One region of the Robertmurraya sp. FSL R5-0851 genome, then DNA from elsewhere that is predicted to be linked to it. Evidence: predicted binding sites of a transcription regulator. Region 1 holds the regulator's gene; each other region holds the start of a gene.

What was found. Region 1 encodes LexA, which represses DNA repair genes until DNA is damaged. Its sites were predicted from a motif close to CGAACATATGTTCG; they were not measured.
Region 2: the regulator LexA is predicted to act here: its motif matches at 5,141-5,154, upstream of parE (DNA topoisomerase IV subunit B).
Region 3: the regulator LexA is predicted to act here: its motif matches at 4,700-4,713, upstream of MKX65_RS16060 (Y-family DNA polymerase).

The regions. Positions count from the first base shown of each region.
Region 1 is NZ_JBBOOE010000001.1:1,683,770-1,691,347, reverse strand. Features, by position in the region: gene tkt (transketolase) at 1-807, opposite strand, end outside; gene MKX65_RS08740 (DUF896 domain-containing protein) at 967-1,200, opposite strand; gene MKX65_RS08735 (YneB family resolvase-like protein) at 1,315-1,995, opposite strand; gene yneA (cell division suppressor protein YneA) at 2,004-2,318, opposite strand; gene lexA (transcriptional repressor LexA) at 2,473-3,099, shown strand; gene glnA (type I glutamate--ammonia ligase) at 3,275-4,609, opposite strand; gene MKX65_RS08715 (MerR family transcriptional regulator) at 4,645-5,052, opposite strand; gene MKX65_RS08710 (methionine gamma-lyase family protein) at 5,188-6,459, opposite strand; gene hflX (GTPase HflX) at 6,473-7,578, opposite strand, start outside.
Region 2 is NZ_JBBOOE010000001.1:1,949,212-1,956,789, reverse strand. Features, by position in the region: gene MKX65_RS09925 (phosphatidylglycerol lysyltransferase domain-containing protein) at 1-659, opposite strand, end outside; gene MKX65_RS09920 (hypothetical protein) at 838-1,008, shown strand; gene MKX65_RS09915 (ATP-binding protein) at 1,100-1,786, opposite strand; gene plsY (glycerol-3-phosphate 1-O-acyltransferase PlsY) at 1,918-2,505, opposite strand; gene MKX65_RS09905 (glycosyl hydrolase family 18 protein) at 2,717-4,438, shown strand; gene MKX65_RS09900 (CoA-binding protein) at 4,537-4,950, shown strand; gene parE (DNA topoisomerase IV subunit B) at 5,279-7,258, shown strand; gene parC (DNA topoisomerase IV subunit A) at 7,255-7,578, shown strand, end outside.
Region 3 is NZ_JBBOOE010000001.1:3,108,326-3,115,903, reverse strand. Features, by position in the region: gene MKX65_RS16085 (MBL fold metallo-hydrolase) at 124-1,092, shown strand; gene MKX65_RS16080 (EamA family transporter) at 1,134-2,045, opposite strand; gene MKX65_RS16075 (aminotransferase class I/II-fold pyridoxal phosphate-dependent enzyme) at 2,161-3,558, shown strand; gene MKX65_RS16070 (SDR family NAD(P)-dependent oxidoreductase) at 3,629-4,420, shown strand; gene MKX65_RS16065 (YqzH family protein) at 4,444-4,620, opposite strand; gene MKX65_RS16060 (Y-family DNA polymerase) at 4,782-6,041, shown strand; gene MKX65_RS16055 (YolD-like family protein) at 6,054-6,386, shown strand; gene MKX65_RS16050 (CDGSH iron-sulfur domain-containing protein) at 6,422-6,631, opposite strand; gene MKX65_RS16045 (iron-sulfur cluster biosynthesis family protein) at 6,778-7,107, shown strand; gene MKX65_RS16040 (hypothetical protein) at 7,217-7,578, shown strand, end outside.

The DNA.
Region 1 (7,578 bases):
TGCTCCAAGTGGGGCACCATGAACATCTGATTTACCAGATTTGTTTGGTGAACCATAACCGATTACAGTTTTTACTTCAATTAGTGTAGGACGGTGTTGATCACCTTGAGCATCTTCAATTGCTTTTGCAATTTCCTCAAGGTTATTTCCATCCTCTACACGAATGTATTGCCATCCATATGAATCAAAACGTTTTTCAACACTTTCAGAGAATGAACGGTCTAAGTCACCATCAAGAGAGATATCATTTGAATCATATAATACAACTAGACGACCAAGTTTTAAATGTCCTGCAAGTGAAGCAGCTTCAGCAGAAACACCTTCCATTAAGTCTCCGTCACCACAAATGCTATATGTATAATGATCTACTACATTGTAGTTACCTTTGTTATAAGTAGCAGCTAAATGTCTTTCAGCCATCGCCATACCAACTGCCATTGCAATTCCTTGCCCTAGTGGTCCAGTGGTTGCATCTATACCTGGTGTATGTCCAAATTCAGGATGACCTGGAGTTTTACTTCCCCATTGACGGAAGCTCTTAAGATCATCCATCGTTACGTCATAGCCTGATAAGTGAAGAAGACTATACAGCAATGCAGAACCATGCCCTGCAGATAAAACAAAACGATCACGGTTAAACCACTCTGGGTTTTTAGGATTATGATTCATAAAGCGCGACCATAATGTATAAGCCATTGGAGCAGCACCCATCGGCATACCCGGATGACCGGAATTAGCTTTTTCAATCGCATCAATTGATAAAGTACGTATTGCGTTTATTGCTAGTACATCATTTTGTTCAAACATTTTTTCAACCCTTCCTATTCTTTATCTAATAATCCCACTTTTTAATATTATATCTGCTCTACTATTTATACAACAGATTGGCTAAATAAATTTTGAAAAAAACACATATTTTATAATTTTCTGTGTATTCTATCATTTCCTGGTGAATAAATTTAGAAATTAATGTAGTTTTTTGCTATTTTTTAGTTTCTTAAGCTTTTCAGGTGTTACATCCTCGCCCAAAGGATCAATAATTTTTACACCTTCGAGCGTTCCTAGCATAGATGATCGAAATATTTGTAAATATTCACTACGAAGCTTTGACTGCTCCTTTGCTTCCGCTTCTGTTAACCCTTCAGCTTTTGCTTTTTTTGCTAGTTCATTAATTCTAGCGATTCTTTCCTTCGGTAGCATCTCTTTGCTCCTTCACTTTTAGTTTTACCAATAGAAATCATGTTACTAAAAGATATAGTCTTTGACAAGGAAGAAGCGTAAAGAGGTACGAATAACAAAAAATGCCAACAATTTTTATGACTTGTTAGCATTTGGTGAGATATTTTTTAGATGTTTTTCCTCTTCTATGTATTCAAGATATCTTCGATTTACTGTAGCTTTTGAGATTTCATAGCCGAAACCTCTTAAAGTTGCAGCGATTTCCGAAAATGTTAAATCATTGTCTCGTAACCGTACAATCTCTGTTATCGGTACTTCAATACGCTCTCTCCCTGCATGAACACCGTTATTTTTCAGATTTTTCTCTGGTCTGTAACCGTTTTGAACAGCTCGGTTCATTCCTCTTTTAATTTTACTATTATGAAGCTTTCGCTGATATTCCTCTACCATACTTACAATTTGCAATACCATAGAATCCGATTCAGATAATTGTAACTCACCGTTATGTGAGACACTGAAAAGTTTGATGTTATCCTTTAGTATACAATGAAGCAAAGCGATTTTGGCATTTCCTCTACCAAGTCTCGTTTCATCTTGAATAAGGACTGCATCTACTTTCTCATTCTTTAATCGTGAAAGTAGGAGCAAAATACCCTCTCTGTCAAAGTCATAACCACTTGCCTGTTCCTTTATCACTTCAACAACTTCCATGTCGTGTTGTTTTGACAGCTTCAATAACTCTTCTTCCTGTCTTTTTAGAGAAGAGTACTGTGATTCTTTTTCAGTACTTACTCTACAATAGATAATTGCCTTCATATTTCCTCCTAATTCGAAGCAAGCTCTCTAACAGCGGAATCGTTTAATTCTACAGGTATATAGATTTCATCACCTACTAACAATACGTTCCCATTAATATCATTAATTTCTTCTACCCAGGATACAAACTCTGTTTCAGACAAAGCATGCTTATCAGCGTAGTTTTGACAAAGGTCCCAAAGAGTTTCTCCTTCATTAATCGTTACAGACATATATTTTTCCTCAACTGATTCACCACTAGAAATTACTAAAATAATCGACGCTAGGATAGATAAGATAACTAGAATAATAGCATATGAATATTTGTTCCATAAAGTTTTCATGTAAAACACCTCTATTAGAATGTATGTTCGTATTTATGTTATTATTATAGACCGAACATTTGTTTTGTGTCAACAATTATTCGAACTTATGTTTGTATGCACTGGTAGAACATGCTATAATATAGTCAAGATTAACCAATGAGGGGCGGTAAGTATGACAAAACTATCAAAACGTCAGGTCGATATACTAGAATATATAAAAGAAGAAGTTAAGCAAAAGGGCTATCCGCCTTCCGTTCGTGAAATTGGGGAAGCGGTTGGTTTAGCTTCAAGCTCAACCGTACACGGCCATTTAGCTAGACTTGAAAGCAAAGGGTATATTCGAAGAGATCCAACAAAGCCAAGAGCTATTGAGATTCTGGATCTTGATGAGGTGGTAAGCAATATACCAAAATATAATATCGTTAACGTTCCTGTAGTCGGAAAAGTAACAGCTGGTATACCTATAACTGCTATTGAAAATGTTGAAGAGTATTTTCCTCTCCCGGAACGCCTTGCCCCCGCGGATGAACAAGTATTTATGCTTGAGGTTATGGGAGACAGTATGATTGAAGCTGGAATCCTTGATGGAGATTACGTGATCGTGAAGCAGCAGCAAACAGCGAATAACGGAGACATCGTTGTTGCCATGACCGAGGAAGATGAGGCGACAGTTAAGAGATTCTTCAAAGAAAAAGATTATGTTCGTTTACAGCCGGAGAACTCTTCTCTAACACCAATTATCCTACGAAATGTGTCTATCCTAGGAAAAGTTATCGGAGTATATCGTCATATTCATTAATAAAGGAAAGCAAGCATCAATAAATGCTTGCTTTCTTTTTTTACATACAATGGATCAAAGCTCTTTCTTCGACTGAACATTGAGATTATTATTCATAAACGCCACCTCACCATTTACATTCAATCATACAAAGAACCCTCAACACCAGAAAGTGTTGAGGGTTTCTTTATAAGGATTAATACATTGACATGTATTGCTCACGCTCCCATGGATGTACTTGTGTACGGAACATATCCCACTCGATCTCTTTTGCTTCCACGAAGTGTTCGAAGATATGCTCTCCAAGAGCGGTAATCATTGTTTCGTCTGATTTTAAGTTATCTAAAGCAGCAGCAAGTGTAGCTGGTAGATCTTCGATACCAACAGCTTGACGCTCTTCTTTGTTCATAACGTAGATGTTACGGTCAACTGGAGCTGGCGGTGTTAAAGAGTTCTTCACTCCGTCAAGACCAGCAGCAAGTAATACAGCCATTGCTAAGTAAGGGTTAGCAGCAGGGTCAACGCTACGTACTTCTACACGAGTGGAAATTCCACGAGATGCAGGGATACGGATTAGCGGTGAACGGTTTCTAGCAGACCATGCAACGTAGCAAGGTGCTTCGTAACCAGGTACTAAACGCTTATAAGAGTTTACAGTTGGGTTCGTTACAGCTGTAAAGTTAGGAGCGTGCTTAATGATACCAGCGATGAACTGACGAGCAGTGTCGCTTAGTTCTAGGTTTCCAGTTGGATCAAAGAATGCGTTCTTGCCTTCTTTGAATAATGAAACGTTACAGTGCATTCCAGAACCGTTTACTCCGAATAATGGCTTCGGCATGAATGTTGCATGTAGACCGTGCTTACGTGCAATTGTTTTAACAACAAGCTTGAACGTTTGGATTTGGTCACAAGCGCTTAATGCATCAGCATATTTGAAGTCGATTTCGTGTTGTCCTGGAGCAACCTCATGGTGTGATGCTTCAATTTCAAAGCCCATTTCTTCAAGCTCTAACACGATATCACGACGGCAGTTTTCACCAAGGTCCGTTGGAGCAAGGTCGAAATATCCACCGTTGTCGTTTAATTCAAGTGTAGGTTCTCCAGCTTGGTCAAGCTTGAATAAGAAAAATTCTGGCTCAGGTCCAAGATTGAAATCAGAAAATCCTAAGTCTTGCATTTCTTTAATAATTCTTCTTAAGTTGTTACGTGGGTCACCTGCAAATGGAGTTCCATCTGGATTGTAGATGTCACAGATTAAACGTGCCACTTTACCTTTTTCAGCTGTCCAAGGGAAAACCACCCATGTGTCTAAGTCTGGATATAAGTACATGTCTGACTCTTCAATACGAACAAAACCTTCGATAGAAGAACCGTCAAACATCATTTTGTTGTCTAAAGCTTTTTCAAGCTGACTGATAGGAATCTCCACGTTTTTGATAGTTCCTAAGATGTCAGTGAATTGCAAACGAATAAACTTTACATTTTGTTCTTCTGCCATTCTTGTAATATCATCTCTTGTAAACTTAGCCATTTTGTTTCCTCCCTTGAATAGTAAATCTCTTTTTATTAGTGGAAAAAGCGTGACATATCACCTTGGCGCAATGACGAACGATTAAAGCGGCCAGCATGCATAAGCTCTGAGCGCAACATTTTTCGTAACTCATCATCGGACAGATCACGTCTTGCTTTCTCTGCTTCCTTCACCATTTCTTCTGAAAGCACCTGTTGCTCTTTCACAGAAAAAATTTGCTTAATTCCTGCAAGATTCACACCTTGCTCGATCAGATCTTTTATTTCTAAAAGTTGATCAATGTCATTCAAAGAAAACATTCTTCTGTTTCCCTCTGTTCTAGCCGGAGAGATCAATTGGTGCTCTTCATAATATCGAATTTGTCTTGCAGATAGTTCTGTAAGCTGCATCACAATTCCAATTGGAAATAATGGCATGGAACGACGGATATCACTTCCGCTCATTTGTAGTCCCTCCATTTCTCTCTTTCATATTTTCATTATATGAAATGTCAGTTTTTCTGTCAACATAATGTTAGTTTATATAACATGGAATTTTTGTAGAAAAAGAGAAATATTAAAATACCCTACATAATCTACTTAGTTGAGACTAATTAGTTGTTTTTCTGCTAATCGGTTCAACGCAATCAGTATGGCCAATTTCACATGAGAATAAGTTAGTCCCCCTTGTACATAAGCAACGTACGGTGGTCGAATCGGTCCATCGGCGCTCAGTTCAATGCTCGCTCCTTGAATAAATGTTCCCGCAGCCATAATCACATCATCTTCATAACCAGGCATATAAGCCGGGTATGCCGTTACATGTGAATTAATAGGAGAAGCAAATTGAATAGCTTGACAAAAGGCAATCATTTTCTCTTTGTCATCAAACTGAACCGATTGAATTAAATCTGTCCGTTCTGCGTCCCAGGACGGATTTGTGTTCATTCCTAATCTATCAAGAATAGCTGATGTAAAAACCGCACCCTTTAATGCTTGTCCAACCACATGCGGAGCTAAAAAGAAACCTTGGTACATTTCTTGAAGGCTATAAAGAGAGGCACCCGCTTCTGCTCCGATACCTGGTGAGGTCATCCTATAGGCGCATGCTTCTACATATTTTTCTTTTCCAACGATATACCCACCGGTTTTGGCAAGTCCCCCACCAGGGTTCTTAATTAAGGAGCCTGCCATTAAGTCAGCTCCTACATGACAAGGCTCCATTAACTCCACAAATTCACCATAACAATTATCAACAAATACGACAACATCTTCTTTTATATTTTTAACAAATTCAATCATTTCTCTAATTTGATCAATGGTAAAAGAAGGTCGATTTGCATACCCTTTAGAACGCTGAATACCGATCATTTTTGTATTTGGTTTGATCATGGTTTTTACATATTCGTAATTGACCTGTCCATCCTCTTTTAAGTCCACACTTTGATAGGATATCCCAAATTCCTTTAATGAACCTACACCATTCCCACGAATCCCTACTATTTCCTCCAATGTATCATACGGTTTTCCCGTTATGTACAAGAGCTCATCTCCTGGTCTTAACACACCAAATAAAGCGATGGAAATGGCATGCGTCCCGGAGATGATTTGCGGACGAACAAGCCCTGCTTCTCCACCAAACACATCGGCATAAATTTTCTCTAAAGTATCTCTACCAATATCATCATAGCCATACCCTGTTGAAGGGATAAAGTGTGAATCACTTACTTGATGACGTTGATAGCTTTCTAAAACGCGAAACTGATTCGCTTCCACCGTCAGGTCAATTTGTTGATGCTTCATAAAAATTTGCTCTTCGACCTGCCGAACAATCGGCTTTAATGCTTCCCCAAATGTGAAATGCTGATACATGATGTTCTCCTAACTAAATGCTGTATTGATTTATTTGTCCTAATATTTGGTGATCATTGAGTACATATCCTTTGCATAGATACATATCCTTTTCTTCTTCGAATGCTAGCTCCCTTAGTATCGTATCATTTTTTAATTGAGCTAACAGCTTTCCTTCTGTGGAAGGAACCTCAACTTGGTAAAATTTCATTTCTGAAATAATCACCTGTTCCATTTTTTGCTTTAATAAAAAGCGATCTTCTTCACTAAATGCAGAAATCTGCAAAGTTTCCGTTTTGGCAGTTGGAACAAAGTCAGGATTTTTCATATCTCTCTTATTATAAACGGTCAATTGTGGGATTTGCTGAATATCTAAATCCTCGAGTAACTTATGTACGGTTTGTTCATGCTGATATGAGTCCGCACTCGACATATCCACGACGTGTAAAAGAAGATCTGCTTCTCGTACTTCCTCCAAGGTAGAACGAAAGGCAGCAACCAAAGTTGTTGGAAGGTCTTGAATAAATCCAACCGTGTCTGTTAGTAATGTACTAAAACCGCTTGGAAGAATCATTTTTCTCGTCATAGGGTCAAGTGTGGCAAACAGCTGATTTTCCTCGAACGAATCTGCTTCCGTTAAGCGATTGAAAATTGTCGATTTCCCCGCATTCGTATATCCAACAAGCGCCACTTGAAAGGCTTTATTCTTTTTCCGACGCTCACGATATCGATCACGATGCTGCACGATTACTGCGAGCTGGGCTTTAATATCGTCAATTCGTCTTCGAATATGTCTTCGGTCGGTCTCAAGCTGGGTTTCCCCCGGACCTCTCGTCCCTATTCCAGCACCCAGTCGAGAAAGCTGTGTTCCTTGCCCACCCAATCTGGGAAGTAGATATTGAAGCTGGGCCAATTCGACTTGAAGCTTCCCTTCTTTCGAACGTGCACGTTGGGCAAAAATATCCAAAATCAACTGCGTTCGATCAATAATTCTCGCAGAGATGTCTTTTGATAGATTTCGTACCTGACTCGGCGAAAGCTCATCATTAAATATGATAATATTTGCTTCTGTTTCCTCCTCTAACGCTCTTAACTCTTCAACTTTCCCTTTACCTATGTATGTAGATGGATGGATTCTGT
Region 2 (7,578 bases), 270 kb from region 1:
GTTACTGTGTCTTTATAATCTGTTGCTAATGTAGCAAAAGCGACCACTCGACCTTCCGCATTCGTTAATAAAGCAACCGGATATGAAGAAACATATTCCTCACTGAAGGAGACAACCGAAAATCCTTTTTCCTTTTGGTCTCCTAACCACTCTTCAGAAATGGCACGAAGCTCTGCAAGGAATGAATGCGAATAGGGAGGAGTGATGACTCGAAAATGAAAGTTTTCTCTTGTAAACTTATTAAACTTTGTACGAAGTTTCGCTCCTTGTTTTCCAGCAAGAGAGAAGTTTGTCACATCCACAATACCTTCTTCGCCAAGCTTCATAAAGGAAAAACCAGTTTCGTGAAAATAGTGCATGTATTTAGCACTGATTTGATAAAAAACAGGAGTTAAACGTAGTTCATCACAGTATTCATGAAATTCTTTTATTGCATCCACTATATAAGTTTCATCACCGATGGGATCACCTAATACAACCAATTTATTCGCAATTTTTTTATAAGCAATTAACACCTTTTCATCTACAGCCCAAAACAACTCTTTATCGCGCAACAAAATTAAGTGAGAAGCATGATTTCCTCCGTTTTTTTCTAAGAAGGAAAGTACTCGCTCATCCTTATGCTCTGTTTTACTAAGAGAGAACATGTTATTCGTCATATCGTTCGTTCCTCCTGATAAAATTCACCTCCATAAAGATACCATATTCCACTTTGTTAGAGTGATAAAATTTTTACCAAACCATAAAAAACTGGATTTAAATAAATAGGACTGTCATAATTGAGTAATACTTAACTTTCTATGGATCAAAAATTAAAATATAAGACAGGATGAGAGAATGAAAAAGAATTTATATAACAGCGGAGAAGAAGTAAGCATAAAAGTGTCTGGTGAGTCTGTCGTCATCTCTAAATGTCAATATGTTAAAAATATGAAGAGGTATTCGTACATTGTTGAGGAATACCCAAATACCTTTTTCTTTGAAGATGAGTTAATCAAAGAGACCTAACACAAATAAAAGAAAGGCCCGATGAAAGCAGCTACACAAGCTCTTGTCGGGCCTTTCTTTTCTATATTTATTTAGGGGTTATCTATGACAATTAGTCTACATCTGTTGGAATAGGCAGAGCAATTTGAAAAGTGGTTCCTACGTTTTTTTGGCTCTCAACGGTGATTAAGCCATTATGCTTTTCAATCAGCTTTTTGCAAATCGATAATCCCAAGCCTGTACCATAAGATTTTTCGGTATAAAAGGGGGTAAACAGTCGCGCAAGGGTCGCTTGATCCATCCCAGAACCGTTATCTTTTACAACCACATGTATTCTGTTTTCTAGAACATTGGTTTCTAAAGTAATTTTTCGGACTCGGGCATCCTGGACCTCTATTAGTGATTCAACCGCATTTTTCACTAAATTGACGAGCACTTGTTTGAATTCATTACGACAAACATCTACCTTAAGAAGATCGGGATCGAATTGAGTATGAAATTGAATTCTATATACATTTGCTTCTCTTTCAAAAAGCAATTTCATTTCCTCTAATAACCTGTTCACACACACAAGCTTTTGCTGAGGAGAACTGGCTATATTTGAATTAGCATATGCGGTAAGTAACTCATCCGCACGGTTGATTTCACTTATGGCGAGATCCGCATATTGTTCTTTTTCTATCATCACCAAGTATGGTTTTAATAATTGCAGCAAACCTTTCACGGTTGTCAGAGGATTCTTCACTTCATGAACCATTTCAGCAACCATTGTTTCACACTTTTTCATCTCGTCCGTCATTTCTCTTATCTCCCATCTAGCGTAATTTCTACTCCATCTATATGGTGAATTTCATCGTAATATGTATGTTTTTCATTAAAAAAGTCAAAACCTGCAAAATTTTAGTCAAAAAAAAGACCCTTTGTCGGGTCTTACATCCATTTAATCTTTGGTTCTGTTTTATTGATAATTCGCTTGATATTCGCTCGATGTCGATAAATAACAAATAAAGAAAGTAATGAAACGACGATAATTAACAGTGGTTCCTTTGCAATCACTGCATAAATCACTGCTACAATGGATGCAATAATTGAAGAAAGTGATACGAACTTCGTTATGTATAAGCTAAGCAAGAATACAACGACCATCACCAGAAACATCACTGGAGCACATGCTAAAAGAACTCCACCTGACGTAGCCACCGCTTTTCCACCCTTAAAATTAGCGAACACAGGATACATATGCCCAACAACCGCAATCATCCCCGCTATTAAAGGATCAATTTGACCATCCACTCCGAACATAATCGGAAGGGCCGAGGCAAGTGTACCTTTTAAGATATCCGCAGCGGTAACAATCATCCCTGCTTTTTTCCCTAAAGTACGAAACGTATTGGTTCCACCTAAATTTCCACTTCCATGCTCACGGATATCAATACCGTAAAATGCTTTTCCAACAATTAACCCTGAGGGGATGGAACCAAGCAGGTAAGAAACAATAATTATTAATGCAATTTCCATCATACAAAGACTCCTTCACACTTCATATACCGTCTTATTATTGTACCATGTATCGCTTAAAAAACCATGTCCAATTGGTTTTTTCCATTATATTCTCGTAACTTTTTTGTTATTCAATCGTCATATTTAGAGGCTAAAATGAACGAATGTCGAAACCCTCTTTTCAAAAGATCATCTTTTCGGGTACGATGAAGGTAAGGGAGAGTGAAACATGGCACGTCTAGAAACATATAAGAAAAAACCGGTTGTATCAAAGGGATGGACCATCACAGGGCTCATTGCATCAATACTTGTGATTATCTCTAGTATTCTATTATTCTTCTATCCTTTTGCTTCAAGCGAAAAAACAAGCTACTTCACGGGAGAAAATCCTGTTCTATTTCAAGGGAAACAACAAGGAAATGCGATTATAGAAGGCGAAAGCGTCTATGTATCGTTAGACTTTTTGAAGGAGAATATTGATGATAGTATCGCGTTTGATGAAAAATCAAACTCAATCATCATTACTACCTCTAATAAAGTGGTACAAATGCCTACAGAGTCCTTAACCTATTTTATAAATGAGAAGCCGGTTGAACTCCAATTTGCTCCATTAGTAGATGAACAAGGCCAATTATATGTAGCGCTTGACCCAGTCATTCAGTTTTATCCTGTTACGTACCGTGTACTTGAAAACTCAAATGCCGTATGGATTGAAAAGGATGGAGATACTCTTCAAAATGCTGTGGTTACGAATGAGGATGTTCACGAGGAAAAACTTCGACTGCGTACAGACGCAACCTTACAATCTCCTTATGTTGCAGATGTATCAAACGGGGAAAAGATTTGGATTGAAGATGAGAAGGAAGAATTCTATTTTGTTAGAAAAATAGACGGAGTTGCTGGATTTATATCTAAGGACTTAATTGAAACACAGGATAAGGTAACCATCAATGTAGAATATGAAAAGGAAGCTGTAAATACTCCAACCTTTGAAGGACCGATCAACCTTACTTGGGAAGCAGTGTATACGAAAAACCCAGATACTACTATGATTCCTGTAATGAACGGAGTAAACGTTGTTTCACCAACCTGGTTCGAACTAAAGGACGAAACGGGAACCATCGGGAACCTTGCTTCTCTGGAGTACTCGAAATGGGCAAAGGCACAGGGCTATCAAGTCTGGGGACTATTCTCCAACGCGTTTGATCCTGACCTAACTCACGCAGCCTTTAAGGATTACGAGACGAGACAGAAGATGATTCGAGAGCTCCTACATTACAGTCAGTTATACGAGCTGAACGGAATCAATATTGATATTGAAAATGTAAGAGAAGAAGACGGGCCACTTGTGACACAATTTGTCCGAGAGGCAACACCCTACTTACATGAAGCAGGCTTAATTGTTTCCATGGACATTACATTTATGGCAGAAGGTAATTGGTCTGCTTTCTATGAACGTGATAAGCTTGCAGAAATTGTCGACTATCTTGCGATTATGGCCTATGATGAGCATTGGGGTTCCTCGCCAAAAGCCGGGAGCGTAGCAAGCCTACCATGGGTTGAAACCAACCTACAAAAGCTCTTGGAAATCGTTCCAAATGAAAAGCTGATTTTAGGTATTCCGCTTTACACAAGACTATGGGAAATCAAAGACAGCGGTGAAGTTTCCTCCAAATCCAAAAGCATGGCACAAATCAAAGAATGGTTAACCACTAATAACTTAACTCCTATCTATGATGCAGCTAGCGGACAAAATTATGCCGAGCTTTATGTTCCCGATCAGGCAACTACCTACAAGGTATGGCTTGAAGATGAACAGTCTCTTACCGCAAGAACCAATTTAGCGGTAAAGTATGATCTTGCTGGGGTGGCGAGCTGGTCCAGATATTTTGCGGATGAAACAGCGTGGACCGCTCTACAAACTTTTAATCAGCAAATAGTGAAAAAGTAAGGCGCGGCTAGGAGTTTCTCCTAGCCTTTTATCATTCAATTGGCTATGATTAAAGAATGTAAGGGCATACTAAACAAAAATTAAGAGGAGTGAGTTTGATGCCAATCGAGTATCCGGGCCGTGAAGAATTGGGGCAAATCTTAAAAAAGGCAAAGCGAATCGCTGTTGTTGGAATAAGCAATAATCCAGAGCGTACCTCTTACATGGTTTCTGAAGCTATGAAAAATGCTGGATATGAAATTATTCCAGTTAACCCTACCGTAGATGAAGTGTTTGGTATTAAAGCCGTAGCCAAATTGACTGATATTGAAGGACATGTAGACATTGTGAATGTGTTTAGACGATCTGAATTTCTCCCAGAAGTGGCAAGAGAGTTCGATCAAATCGATGCGGATGTATTTTGGGCACAATTAGGATTAGAAAATGAAGAAGCGTACGAATTTTTAAAAAGCAAAGGCTACACGGTGGTTATGAATCGATGCATTAAAGTAGAACATGCTTTGACAAAATAATTTTTTCTCCTTCACTCTAGTCATTAAGATTAGAGTGTTTTTCTTTTTATTATAGGCTTTATAAACATTTCTGTAATCGAAGAATATTCGTCTAAAATACTTTTGTTTTTAAAATATCCATTTGCCAAATCAAAAGAAATATATACAATAAAGCATAGGTGTCTTAAAAAATGTGATAAAATACGAGATAAGAACATTTGTTCTAAAGTCTTCGTTTCATAATATTTAAAGGATAATTTACTTGTAAGAACGAATAGGTATAAAGACGTTCGGGTCCATTACATAGATAGAGACATGTGGCTGGCACGGAAGGAAAGGGGTATTATACGTGGCAAAAAATCAAGGAACGTTTGAATACAACGATGATGCCATTCAGGTACTAGAGGGGTTAGATGCGGTTCGAAAACGCCCAGGAATGTACATTGGTAGTACAGATTCACGAGGGCTTCACCATTTGGTGTATGAAATTGTAGATAACTCTGTTGATGAAGCATTAGCAGGTCATGGAGACCATATAATCGTAAAAATTCACAAAGATAATTCCATTAGTGTGCAGGACAAAGGGCGTGGTATGCCAACGGGTATGCACAAAATGGGAAAACCCACTCCTGAGGTCATCTTAACTGTCCTTCACGCAGGGGGAAAATTCGGTCAAGGTGGGTATAAAACAAGTGGTGGGTTACACGGTGTAGGTGCATCGGTTGTAAATGCCTTGAGCGAGTGGCTCGTGGTAAAGATTAAGCGAGATGGCTTTGTCTACGAGCAGCGTTTTGAAAACGGCGGAAAAGCTGTGACTACTTTAGAGAAAGTAGGAAAAACGAATCAAACCGGAACGACAATTCACTTTAAGCCGGATGCGTCCATTTTTTCGACGACAACCTACAATTATGAAACATTGTGTGAACGCTTGAGAGAATCTGCCTTTCTTTTAAAAGGCATGAAAATAGAAATTATTGATGACCGTAATGACTTTCATGAGATTTTCCATTATGAAAATGGAATTGAGGCGTTTGTTCAATATTTGAACGAGGAAAAGGACGTCTTACACCCAGTTATCAGCTTCGAAGGGACGAGCGGTGGAATTGAAGTGGATTACGCTTTCCAATTCAATGATGGATATTCGGAAAATGTTCTATCCTTCGTCAATAATGTTCGTACAAAAGACGGTGGAACACATGAGGCTGGTGCTAAAACAGCCATGACTCGTGTATTTAACGAATACGCTCGTAAAATCGGCCTGTTAAAAGAAAAGGATAAAAACCTGGATGGAGCGGATATACGAGAAGGATTTGCAGCCATTATTTCCGTGCGTGTTCCAGAAGAACTTCTTCAATTTGAAGGACAAACAAAAGGAAAGCTAGGAACGAGCGAAGCACGTTCTGCTGTAGACTCGGTTGTTTCTGAGTATTTGTCTTACTTTTTAGAAGAAAACCCGGAGACCAGTACGTTATTGATACGTAAAGCAATAAAAGCGTATCAAGCTCGTGAAGCCGCTCGGAAAGCTAGAGAAGAAGCACGAAGCGGGAAGAAAAGGAAACGCTCTGAGGCTGTTTTGTCAGGGAAGTTAACGCCGGCCCAATCTAGAAATCCTCAGAAAAATGAGCTTTACTTAGTTGAGGGTGACTCTGCCGGAGGATCTGCTAAACAAGGTCGTGACCGTCGATTCCAAGCGATCCTTCCACTTCGAGGAAAAGTTATTAATACAGAAAAAGCAAAATTACAGGATATCTTTAAGAATGAAGAGATTAATACGATCATCCATGCTATCGGTGGTGGAATTGGAGCAGATTTTAATATTGACGATATCAACTACGATAAAGTTGTTATTATGACCGATGCCGATACCGACGGTGCTCATATTCAAGTTCTTCTCCTTACATTCTTTTACCGTTACATGAAACCTCTTCTTGAAGCTGGAAGAATATTCATCGCCCTTCCACCGCTTTATAAAGTGAGTAAAGGAACAGGTAAGAAAGAAATTATTGAGTATGCATGGAGCGACGACGATTTACAATCAGCCATTAAAAAGGTTGGTAAGGGTTATATGATTCAACGGTACAAGGGACTAGGTGAGATGAACGCTGACCAGCTTTGGGATACAACGATGAATCCTGATACAAGAACATTAATTCGTGTGCGCATTGATGATGCTGCTCGAGCAGAACGTCGTGTGACTACATTAATGGGCGATAAGGTTGAGCCTCGCCGAAAGTGGATTGAAACACATGTAGCCTTCGGTTTAGAGGAAGACGGAAGTATTTTAGAAAATGAAAATATTTCTGTTGCTGAGGAGGTTACTGAACAGTGAGTTTGACAGAAAAATTTCGCGATTTACCACTTGAAGAGGTCATTGGTGATCGCTTCGGAAGATATAGTAAATATATTATTCAAGACCGTGCCTTGCCTGATGCAAGGGACGGTTTAAAACCAGTACAAAGACGAATTCTCTATGCGATGCATGTTGAAGGAAATACAAACGATAAAGGGTTTCGTAAATCGGCTAAAACAGTCGGTAACGTTATCGGTAACTATCACCCACACGGAGATTCCTCTGTGTACGATGCCATGGTACGTATGAGTCAAGACTGGAAGCTACGTAATCTTCTTGTTGAAATGCATGGAAACAAC
Region 3 (7,578 bases), 1.4 Mb from region 1:
ATCGCCCGATTTTTCAAATTTTTCAAAAAACAGTATATGAAAATAATGACATCCTTGATAACATTGGGTAAAATATAAATATGTACTATTGTTATATAACAATTATAATCAAGGGGTTTGAATATGACAGAATGGCGTGATGGAATTGCAAAGCTGGTTTTACCTACTCCTTTTCCAGTCGGCGATGTGAACGTGTATGTAATAAAGGGGGAACGCTTGACATTAGTAGACGTAGGTCCAAATACGGAGCAAGCATTTATATCGCTTCAAAATCAACTGGCTCAACTAGGTCTCCAGCTAACAGATATCGAACAAGTCATACTGACCCATGATCATCCGGATCATGCAGGCTTGCTCGATTGGTTTTCTCCTCATTTAGAGGTTTATGGACATGCTAACAATGAACGCTGGCTAAATCGAACCGAAGAGTTTTATCATGACTACGACTCTTTTTATCGGCAGCTGTTTGTGGAATGTGGCATTCCGGACAAGTATTATGATCCTTTTATCGGTGGAATGAAACAAATGCTTTTGTTTTCCTGCAACCGATCGTTAACAGGTACGCTTTCAGAGGGGGATGTTCCAATCGGATTATCTGAATGGACGGTCATTGAAACGCCTGGTCATGCCCAAAGTCAGATCGGTTTATTTCGTAAAAAGGATGGGGTGCTGATTGGGGGAGATCTTTTATTGGCGCATATTTCAGCGAATCCACTTCTCGAGCCTCCGCTCCCAGGAGAGAGAGAACGTCCAAAGCCACAGTTGCAAGTCAATGATTCCTTACAGAAGCTTCTTACCTTTCCTATTCGTCTTACTTATGCGGGACATGGTGAAGAGATAACAGATGTTCATGGTCTGGTTGAAAAGCGACTATCTCATCAAGTTTTACGCGCTGAGCAAGTGAAGGAATGGCTGGAGCGGGAATCTATGACCGCTTTTCAAATATGTGAACGTCTATTTCCTTCCGTCTACAAGAGACAGCTGGGGCTAACCATTTCTGAATCCATCGCACAGTTAGACTATTTATTAGATGGTAAGAAAATAAAAGCCACAAAGGTAAAGGACACCTTTATTTACAGTGCAATCTTATAATGATAATGAGGCTCCTTCCTATATAGGTAAGGAGCATCATTTTACCCTTTTTGGGAAAGAGTTTTTTTCCATAGTAGAGATTGTAAAGCAGAGTAGTTTACTAAAATCGTCCCTAATAAAATGGTAACGGCACCAATACCGGTATACCATGTCATTTCTTCATGGTAGAAGGTGACACCTAATCCCACTGCGATAAGCGGTGAAATATATAGCCATGTGGAAGGGAACACAGGATCCGTTTTTGTCACAAGCCAATAATAAAGGCTATGTCCAATCATAGATCCAATGATGATTAGATATATTAGGGAACCAATAGATGCCGTGTGAACCAAAGTTAAGGGTTGAACCTTCTCTGTTATCAAAGACAGTAGCAATAAAAGTAAACCACCGTACATCATTTGAACGGCGTTTAATACAAGGGGAGAAGCAATGATCTTCTCTTTCACCCGTTTGGTATAAATTGTACCTGAAGCATAAAAGACTTCACCTAAGACGATTGCTAGACATCCCATGATCCATAAGAAATGTACGTTTAAAGAAATGCTCGGTAAAATTAACACGATTACGCCAGCCAAACCAATTATACATCCTATCGTGGATGTATAAGATGTTTTCTGCTTTAGTAATATTGTGGATATGATTAAAATCATCATCGGTCCAGTTGCCGATAGAACCGCTGCTACCCCTGAAGAAACGTATTGTTCTGCCCAATATAATGTGGCGAAAGTTCCGAATGTTAACCCCACCCCTGTGAAAAAGAGTTCTTTTCTAAAAAGAATTTTTAAAGAAACCTTTTCCTTCCACCTCATAAATAGAAATAATAGAATCCCGGCACTGAAAAATCGAACACCAGCACCGAAAAACGGTGGTATTCCTGCATCGACCCCTATTTTAATCGCTAAAAAGGTGGTTCCAAAGATAAAGCACATGAGTAAATAAAATAAAATAATCATTTTCCATTCCTCCTTGCGACTAATCATACCGCTAGCAGAATAGAACAGTTATGGATGAACAGAACAGATGAAGGTAAATTATGTTACAATCAACAATCATAAGGGGGTGTCTTTAATGAATAAACAGCGAAAATACCTTTTTGAGGAAGTATATGAGTATTTATGGCAAAGAATAGAGCGTTCGGACTGGAAGACTGGTGACAAGCTTCCGTCGATTCGTGAATTGTCAATGGAAATGAACGTTCACCGGTTGACCGTTTACAAAGCCTATCAAATGCTGAAGCAACAAGGAAAGGTATTTGTAAAAGATAAATCTGGTTATTATGTTCAAGGAAGTTCTACATCCCCTATAGATGGTCACTCTTTGCTTCGAGCTAATGAGAAAACATATACTCTATCTGAGATACACCAACAAAGCGTTCAATATCAGTTTTCCCAAGCATTAATTGATCCTAATTTATTGCCTAATCATTTCCTATCAGATTATGTTAAAAAGGTTTTTGATTTGTATCCTAAGGTGCTTTCCACATATTCTACCGTACAAGGGGATATGGAGCTGCGTGATACCTTGGCGACCTATTTTATTACACGTTATAAAACGCATCTTTCCCATGATGATATCCTCATCACTTCAGGCTCTCAGCAAGCACTCCATCTGATCTCTCAATTATTTATCAAACCAAGAGATACGGTGCTGCTTGAGCGCCCAAGCTATAGCGCTGCAATTGATATTTTTAAAAGCCAGGATGCCCATTTGATAGCGATCGATATTCAGCCTTATGGTTATGATTTAGAGAAAGTAGAAATGCTTATGAAACAATATAAACCCAGATTGTTTTATGTGAATCCAACTTTTCATAATCCAACTGGGTATACGGTTCCAACGGCACAACGAAAGAAGTTAGTGGAACTAGCTGAACGATACAATTGTGTAATTGTTGAGGATGATGCGTATCACGATATTTATTTCGAAAAAGCACCACCACCGCCTCTTTATACATTTGATACAGCTGGTGTCGTCATCTATGTAAGAAGCTTTTGCAAATATGTTTCACCTGGACTACGTGTGGCAGCTTGTGTTGTTCCACCTGCCATGAAGGATGGATTGCTTACGGTTAAAGGGCTTGCCGATAATGGCTCACCATTACTTAATCAAAAAATCTTTCTTCACTATTTTTCCTCACCTCGGCTGCAGCAGCACCTAGAAAAACTTAGAATCGCTCTGCAAATTCGTAAGGAAATTATGGAGGAAGAATTACAGAAGACGAATTGGAGCTGGATAAGTCCCGATGGAGGCTTAAATTTATGGGTTCAGCTTCCTGACCCCCTTCCAACAGATCAGTTGCTGCAAAAAGCGATTGAGAATTCGGTTTCCTTTGTCCCTGGATTGATTTGTGACCCTTTACAACAAGGATTTTCCTCTTCGCTTCGTTTAAGTTATTCTTACGCCAATGAAGAACAGCTAAGGGTAGGAGTAAGAAGGCTAATCGAGGTAGTTAATACGTATGCATGATTTTTTAGCTTTTTTCAAAGGGTTTGTGGTAAGTTATATTTAATGCTACATAGATAAGATGGTGATTGTATTGGATAAATTAAAAGGGAAACATATTGTTATTACAGGAGCTTCGTCAGGGATTGGAGAAAAGGTAGCACTTATGGCGGCTGAGCGTGGAGCACGGCCTATTCTTGTAGCTCGCTCCATTGACAAGCTACAAATAATCAGTGAGGAAATTAGCCGAAAAACGGGTGCGAGTCCCTTGTTTTTTCAATTGGATGTAGGTGATATTGATCAGGTTCAACAGGTGTTTTCACAGATTAAACAAGAGGTTGGCCATATCGATATTCTCGTAAACAATGCTGGGTTTGGCGTGTTTGATTCCTTCCATGAGGCCGATTTTGCTGATATTGAAAAAATGTTTCAAGTGAACGTCCTCGGTTTAATGGCTTGTACGAAAGAGGTTCTTCCTGTAATGATAGCTCAACATTCAGGTCATATCATTAATATTGCCTCACAGGCGGGAAAGCTCGCCACTCCTAAGTCCAGTGGATACTCAGCTACGAAGCATGCAGTATTAGGATTTACAAATAGCTTACGATTAGAGCTTGCGAAATCAAATATACGTGTATCGGCGGTGAATCCTGGTCCGATTGAAACCAATTTCTTTTCCATTGCCGATAAATCAGGAAACTATGTAAAAAACGTGAATCGTTTCATGTTAAAATCTGATTATGTGGCTGAAAAAATTATTCAGTTGATGATCACGCCTAAGCGAGAATTAAATCTTCCAGGTTGGATGAATGTAGGTAGCACCATCTATAATCTCATCCCGGGTCTCGCTGAACGCTTTGTTGGCGGCTTTTTCGATAAAAAATAAAAATCACCTTGTGGGTGATTTTTTTAATTGGTTAGGTATTCGTATACGACATCATTAATGAGTTCATACAAAGCAACTTCAGCTTCTTCGGCCTCTTCAACAACCCGTTCGTACAATTTCTCATAGTCCTCTTCACTTGCCTCATGCTCGTACTGCTGAAAGCATTGCCTAATCATTTTATAAATAAGTTTCTTCTCCATTCCCGTACACCTCTTCTTTAGCCATTATAACTTATCAAAATGGACAAAAGGAAATTGAGAATAAAATTTCCATTGAAACCGAACGTATATTCGCTTAATATAAGAATATACTAAAAAGAGAACGAATGTTCCTATTTGATGTTTGGGAGAGAGAGAACACGATGATTAATTACAGTGAGTTGCCCCATCAAACGATTTTATGTGTGGACATGAAGAGTTTTTATGCTAGCTGTTCAGCCGTTATTGAAGGACTGGATCCACTTGAGTGTTATTTGGCGGTGATTGGTGATAAAGAGCGGGAGGGAAGCATTGTGCTGGCAGCCTCCCCGAAGATGAAGAAAGAGTTTGGCATTAAAACAGGATCAAGGAAGTTTGAAATTCCAAAGGATCCGAAGATTAAAGTAGTTGAACCGAAAATGGCTACTTATTTACGTATTTCCACCGAAATTACCAAGGTGTTTCATCGTTATGTTCCAAAAGAAGCTATTCATACGTATAGCGTTGATGAGAGCTTTCTAAAAATTGATGGAGCCCTTCATTTATGGGGAGATGCCTGGACGGTTGCACAGAAGATTCGTGATGATATTGAGCGAGAATTTCAGCTGCCCTGTGCAATTGGAATTGGTCCGAACATGCTATTATCGAAGCTTTGTCTTGATTTGGAAGCGAAAAAGAAGGGGATTGCTGAATGGACGTACGAGGATGTAAGAACAAAGCTTTGGAATGTTTCCCCTTTACGTGAGATGTGGGGAATCGGAAGAAGGGTAGAGAAAACATTAAATGGAATGGGAATCTTTACGGTCGGTCAGCTTGCTCGTTTCGATTTGCAAAAGCTTGAGAAAAAGTTTGGGATTATGGGAAATCAACTGTACCACCACGCATGGGGAGTGGATTTATCCGAAATTGGAGCACCTATTATGGAAGGGCAAATTAGCTTTGGAAAGAGTCAAATTTTGCTTCGTGATTATAAAGAAGAAATAGAAATTAAACGTGTAATTCTAGAAATGTGTGAAGAGGTTGCGAGAAGAGCAAGAACCCATAAGAAAGCAGGTCGAACAATCAGTTTCGGCATTGGTTATAGTCAGGACGAGTTCGGTGGCGGCTTTTACCGTTCGCGGTCGATTGAAGTACCAACGAACGTCACGATGGAGCTGTATGATGTTTGTCTACGTCTATTTGCTGAGCATTATGAAGGAAAAACGGTGCGGAAAATCTCCATCGCCCTTAGCAATATTTGTGATGATACAGACTATCAGTTAAATATTTTTGAACCGAATGGCTGGAAGGAACGAGAGCTCGGGTATGTTGTGGACCGCATCCGCAATCGGTATGGACATGGTGCTCTATTACGTGCGGTATCGTATACAGCAGCGGGAACAGCGAAGCATCGTGCCAAGCTAGTTGGCGGTCATAAGAGGTAAGGAGGAACAAGGATGATTCGAGATAGAGGAAGAATCAAGTGGACATCAATGATGCTTCCTGAGCATGTAAAGCTATTGCGTGATTGGGCGGAAGCGGATTCTTACGAGAAAGAAAAGGAGATGGATGAACAAAAGCTGGAGGAGATGAACCATTTGTTATTAACGGCAATGGAGGAGCATCAAGTGGTGATGGTCACTCATTATCGTTACCGGAAGCATGAATTAATTATCGGACAAATCCATTATTGGGATGAGTTTCAGCAAAGGCTTCATATTGTGGATCATTTTGGGGAGGTTCACCGAGTCCCCCTTTCGAGCATTGTAGATGTACAAATGAAAGAGTAAGAGCAGTCTCCAAAAAGGAAACCGCTGATTGAAGATTATTCAGGAGTTTTTACTGCGCGATCACGAGCCTGAAACTTTCCTTTATGCGATCCATCGCAAAAGGGGCGTTTAGATGAGAGACCACAACGGCATAAAGAGAACGTGGGTTTCGTTTCAAATACATTTCCGTCCATATCAATTAATTCAACCTCACCAGTGACACGTAAAGAACCGTTGTCCATTACTTTAATCTGAACCTTCGACAAACTGATCACTCCTACCAAAAAAATGTAATAATATCGTAAAGGATTCATTGCCGAAAAGCAAATCATAGGGCAATACAAAAACGCTATGTTACAATGATTATATGAAGTGGCGTAGGAAACATGATGAAAAGCTGGAGGAACAGACAATGAATATTACGATAACAGAAATAGCAGCACAAAAGATTACCGAGAAGATAAGTGGAAAGCAAGGCTTTTTGAAGCTAAAGTACGATATAGAAGGCTGTGGGTGTGTAGTAAGTGGTGTACCAACTCTATGGTTAGTGAATGAGCTGGATGAGGATGATGATACAGCCATTGAAACGAATGGGCAAACGGTTTATATCGAAAAATCAAAGGCGGTATTTCTTGATGAAGAACTAAAAATTGATTTCTCTAAAGGCTCAAATACATTCCAATTAAAAAGTGTAGGACAATACCTAAACCCAAGAATGGCCTTTGTTGATAAAACAAAATAGAACCATACAACGAGCAGATCTACTACAAAAAGTAGATCTGTTTTTCTTTTTAAAGAAAAATTAGCATTTTTTGGATGATTCTTACATTGACTGATAGTGGGGGGATGATATGCGGGATTGGCGAGGATTACTGCTAATTGGTATTGCTATTCTACTCACATCATGTCGGGCAGCAACTATAGAAGTGGCAGTGCCTTTTGAAGTAAAAGAAACCATTGTAGAAGAAAAGCTTACGGATGGTGCGATCATCATGTATACAACAACACAAGAGAATGGGGGAGAAGAATTTGACGCGTTAAGCATCGCGTACTTGGAGGGGGATGAAGAGAAGGGCTGGACGAATGAAGGCAGTAATCATTGGGAATATAAAGGGAATGCCCCACTAACCGTCTATTACAGAGACATATATGATTACAGCAGTCAGGGGAAAATTCTAAGTAAATTTCAGCTTACATATGGACAGGTTGAAAG